2 regions of the Faecalibacterium sp. An58 genome follow, and region 2 is predicted to be linked to the other one. Evidence: predicted binding sites of a transcription regulator. Region 2 holds the regulator's gene; the other holds the start of a gene.
What was found. The regulator HrcA, encoded in region 2, represses chaperone genes, less so after heat shock. The targets are predictions, from matches to a motif close to TGTTAGCACTCNNNNNNNNNGAGTGCTAACA.
Positions count from the first base shown of each region.

Region 1: the regulator HrcA is predicted to act here: its motif matches at 815-845, upstream of B5G12_RS02375 (co-chaperone GroES).

Region 1 is NZ_NFHX01000001.1:446,426-448,625, forward strand. Features, by position in the region: gene B5G12_RS02370 (diacylglycerol/lipid kinase family protein) at 1-692, shown strand, start outside; gene B5G12_RS02375 (co-chaperone GroES) at 918-1,205, shown strand; gene groL (chaperonin GroEL) at 1,283-2,200, shown strand, end outside.
Region 2 is NZ_NFHX01000013.1:24,039-26,238, forward strand. Features, by position in the region: gene B5G12_RS09090 (stage V sporulation T C-terminal domain-containing protein) at 52-594, shown strand; gene hrcA (heat-inducible transcriptional repressor HrcA) at 806-1,861, shown strand; gene B5G12_RS09100 (nucleotide exchange factor GrpE) at 1,874-2,200, shown strand, end outside.

The DNA of each region.
Region 1 (2,200 bases), on a different contig from region 2:
CGGGCAGCGGCAACGATTTTTTGCGCACCTTCGGCACCAAGGCTGAGTTCCTGGACCTGGCAGGCCAGCTGCGGGGCGGGGTGGTCCCCATCGACCTGATGGACACCAGCCTGGGCCTGTCGGCCGCGGTGTGCGCCGCCGGACTGGATGCCCAGGTGGCCATGGGCGCGGTGGATTTCCGGCGCAATCCTTTGTTCCACGGGGAGGCGGCCTACCTGCTGTCGGCGCTCCGGCAGATCTGCGGGCCCATCGGGCGGCGGCTGCGGTTTGTGGTGGACGGGGAGTCCTTTGCCGCCGACGTGCTGATGTGCGCCGCCTGCAACACCCGGGACTACGGCGGCGGGTTCCGTGCAGCTCCCAACGCCTGTCCCTGGGATGGCTGGATCGATCTGGTCATCGTGCGCCGGGTCAGCCGGGCCAAAATCCTGTGCCTGCTGGGCCGGTACAAAAAGGGCGGCCATTTCAGCGGGGCGGAGCTGGATGACCGCACCAGCGGCTTTTTCATCTACCGCAGGGCCCGCAGCATCTCCATTGAGACGGCGGATGGGGCCGGACCTCTGGTCGCAACGGCGGACGGCGAGTGCGCGCCGGTGGAAAAGCTGGACATTTCCCTGCGGCCTCTGGCGGGCCGAGTGATCCTGCCCCGGCCTGCTTTTGAGCGCGCCAAAGCTCCGGCTCTGTGCGGAATATAAAAAAGAAAACGGCCCTGCGCTTCTTTTTGCCGGCGCGGGGCATTTTTGGCATTTTGTCATAAAAACTTAACAAAAAAATGGGCAAAAGCTCTTGATTTTTCCTGCCAAGATGAGTACAATACTCTTAGCACTCAGGGAAACGGAGTGCTAAGGGAAGGCCCGCAGGGCGGGCGGCTCCCATCAGAGATGTTATAAAAAGCATTTTTAAATAGGAGGGCAAGAATTATGAAGATTATTCCTCTTGCAGACCGCGTCGTCATCAAAACGGTTGAGGCCGAGGAGACCACCAAGAGCGGCATCATCCTGACCGGCAGCGCAAAGGAGAAGCCCCAGGTGGCACAGGTCATCGCTGTGGGCCCCGGCGGCATGGTGGACGGCAAGGAAGTCGTCATGACCGTGAAGGTGGGGGATAAGGTCCTCACCAGCAAGTACTCCGGCAACGACGTCAAGGTGGACGGCGAGGAGTGCACCATCGTGCGCCAGAGCGATATCCTGGCCATTGTGGAGGAGTAACCCCCTCTTTCAACGCCCCATCACACGACAGCTGCGCGGCGCGGGCCGCGCTTTGACAGAAAAAGGAGAGATACCTTATGGCAAAACAGATCAAGCAGGGCGAGGACGCCCGCAAGGCACTTTGCGCCGGCATTGATATGCTGGCCGACACCGTCAAGATCACCCTGGGCCCCAAGGGCCGCAACGTGGTGCTGGACAAAAAGTACGGCGCCCCTGTGATCACCAACGACGGCGTCACCATCGCCAAGGAGATCGAGCTGAAGGACCCGTTTGAGAACATGGGCGCCCAACTGGTGAAGGAAGTTGCCACCAAGACCAACGACGCCGCAGGCGACGGCACCACCACTGCCACCGTGCTGGCCCAGGCCATGGTGACCGAGGGCATGAAGAACGTGGCCGCAGGCGCCAACCCCATGGACATCCGCCGCGGCATGAGCAAGGCAGTCAACGCCGCTGTGGAGGCCATCAAGGCACACAGCCAGAAGGTGAAGGACTCCAACGACATCGCCCGCGTCGGCACCATTTCTGCCGGTGACCCTGAGATCGGCCGTCTGATCGCCGAGGCCATGGAGAAGGTCACCTCCGACGGCGTCATCACCATCGAGGAGAACAAGGCCACCGCTGAGACTTACAGCGAGATCGTGGAAGGTATGCAGTTCGACCGCGGCTACCTGAGCCCCTATATGGTCACCGACACTGACAAGATGGAAGCTGTGCTGGATGACGCCGTGGTGCTGATCACCGACAAGAAGATCAGCATCATCCAGGATCTGCTGCCCCTGCTGGAGCAGGTGGTCCAGAACGGCATGAAGCTGCTGATCATTGCCGAGGACATCGAGGGCGAGGCTCTGTCCACCCTGATCGTCAACCGTCTGCGCGGCACCTTCACGGTGGCTGCCGTCAAGGCGCCCGGCTTTGGCGACCGCCGCAAGGAGATGCTGCAGGATATCGCCATCCTGACCGGCGGCACCGTCATCTCCTCCGACCTGGGCTAT
Region 2 (2,200 bases):
ACAGATACTATCCATCACAGGCCCTATAAAAAGGAAAGTGAGGAAAACAACATGAAAGCAACCGGCATTGTCCGCCGCATCGACGAGCTGGGACGGGTGGTGATCCCCAAGGAGATCCGCCGCACCCAGCGCATCCGCCGGGGAGACCCCCTGGAGATCTTCACCACCGGCGATGGGGAAGTCATCTTTAAAAAGTACTCTCCCATCGGGGAGCTGCACAGCACCGCCAGCCAATACACCGATGTGCTGAACAAATGCTTTGCCATGACCGCCTTTGTCTCGGACCGGGACCACATCATCGCGGTCAGCGGCACCGGCCGGCGGGAGATCGCGGACCGCAGCGTCAGCCAGCCCCTGGAAAAGCTGATGGAGAGCCGCAAGCCCTATCTGAACGAGGGCAGCCCGGAACAGGCCGTCCTGCCCTGTGAGGGTTCGGATCGGGCCATCCTGTGCGCCTGGCCCATTGTGGCGGCGGGGGACGTCACCGGCGCCGTCGGCCTGCTGACCGAAGACCGCAGTGAAAAGCCCGACGCCGCCCACCAGAAGGCGGTGTCGGTGGCGGCGGCTTTTCTGGCCAAACAGATGGAGGAGTGAACCCGACAGCGTGCCGGGCTGCGGGCCTTTGGGCCTGCGGCCCGTTTTTTGCGCCTTGGGTCAAAAGGCGGAGATTATGACAGAATTGAAAACTTTTTTGCCATCCCCTTGACAGCGCGCCTGTTTTGCATATAATAAACTTAGCACTCAGAGATAAAGAGTGCTAAGACATCCACAAACAAACGGACACAGGACAGGGAGGCGGGACAGCATGGCAATGGATGAGCGCAAGCAGCGGGTGCTGCGGGCAATCGTATCCCTCTACAGCGTAGAGGGGGAGCCAGTGGGCAGCAGCGTCCTTGCCAACTACTTTGATATGGCGGTATCCAGCGCAACGCTGCGCAATGAAATGGCCGCCCTGACACGGCTCGGCCTGTTGGAGCAGCCCCACACCAGCGCGGGCCGGGTGCCCAGCGCCAAGGGTTACCGCTATTATATCGACCACCTTCTGGATGACAGCCAGCCTCTGGACCGTGTGACCCGGGCCCGGGTGGACAGCGTGTTCGCCAGTCTGGACCACGAACCGGACCGTCTGGCGCAGGGCTCCGTCAAGGCGCTGGCCCAGATGAGCGGCTACACCGCGGCGGTCAGCACGCCCTGTGCCGACGACCTGTGCATCGCCCACTTTGAGGTGGTGCAGGTAGGCCGCAGCGCCGCCGCCGTCCTGGCGGTGACCACCGCCGGCTATGTGCGCACCCGGGTGGCCCGGGTGCGGGAGGGCCTGACCCGGGAGAACGCCGCGCAGCTGGCGTCCCTGCTCAACCACAGCCTGACCTTTGTGGCGGCGGTGGACCTGACCCAGCGGAGGCTGGCCGAGCTGTGCAGCCAGATCAGCCCCACCCTGGTGCCGGTGGTCAGCGCAGCGGCCGCCATCCTGGAGGAATCCGCCACGCCCAGGGTCTACCTGGGCGGCGAGCCCTTCCTGCTGGACTGGCCCCAGCTGCAGGGCGGGGTGCAGCAGATCCTCACGCTGCTCAACGACGAGGCCGCAGCGGCCCGGCTGATCACAGCTCCCGCCGAAGGCACCAGCGTCCTGCTGGGAGAGGATATGGACCCCCGGATCCCCGGTCTTTCGGTGGTCAGCTGCCGGTATCTGGCCGGGGGCGGGCTGTTCGGTTCGGTGGCCCTGGTGGGTCCCACCCGGATGCCCTTCAGCAAAGTGATCCCCCTGCTGGAAGCCTTCGCCGACGAGCTGGGCGAGGGGATGGCAGGCAAACGCAAAGAAGCACCACAGGCCGCCGTGCCCCGGCGGACCCGTCATATATAAGGAGGAGCGCAGATGAGCGAAGAAACCAAAAAGGCCCCCGAGGCCGGGGCCCCCGAACAGGCGCCTGACACCGGCGTAAAGGAGGAAGCAACCCAGCAGGCCGCTTCTCCCGAGACCGGGACGGCCGATCCGGCCGGCGCCCCCAAGGAGGAGCCCAAAGAGGACGCCAAGAAAAAGGACGGATGGTTCAACAAAAAGAGCCGGGAGCTGGAGGGCGTGAAAGCCCAGCTGGCCGCCGCCGAAAAATCCGCCGCCCAGGCCAAGGAACAGCTGCTGCGGATCGCCGCCGAATACGACAACTACCGCAAGCGCACCACCCGGGAGGCCGACCAGAAGTTC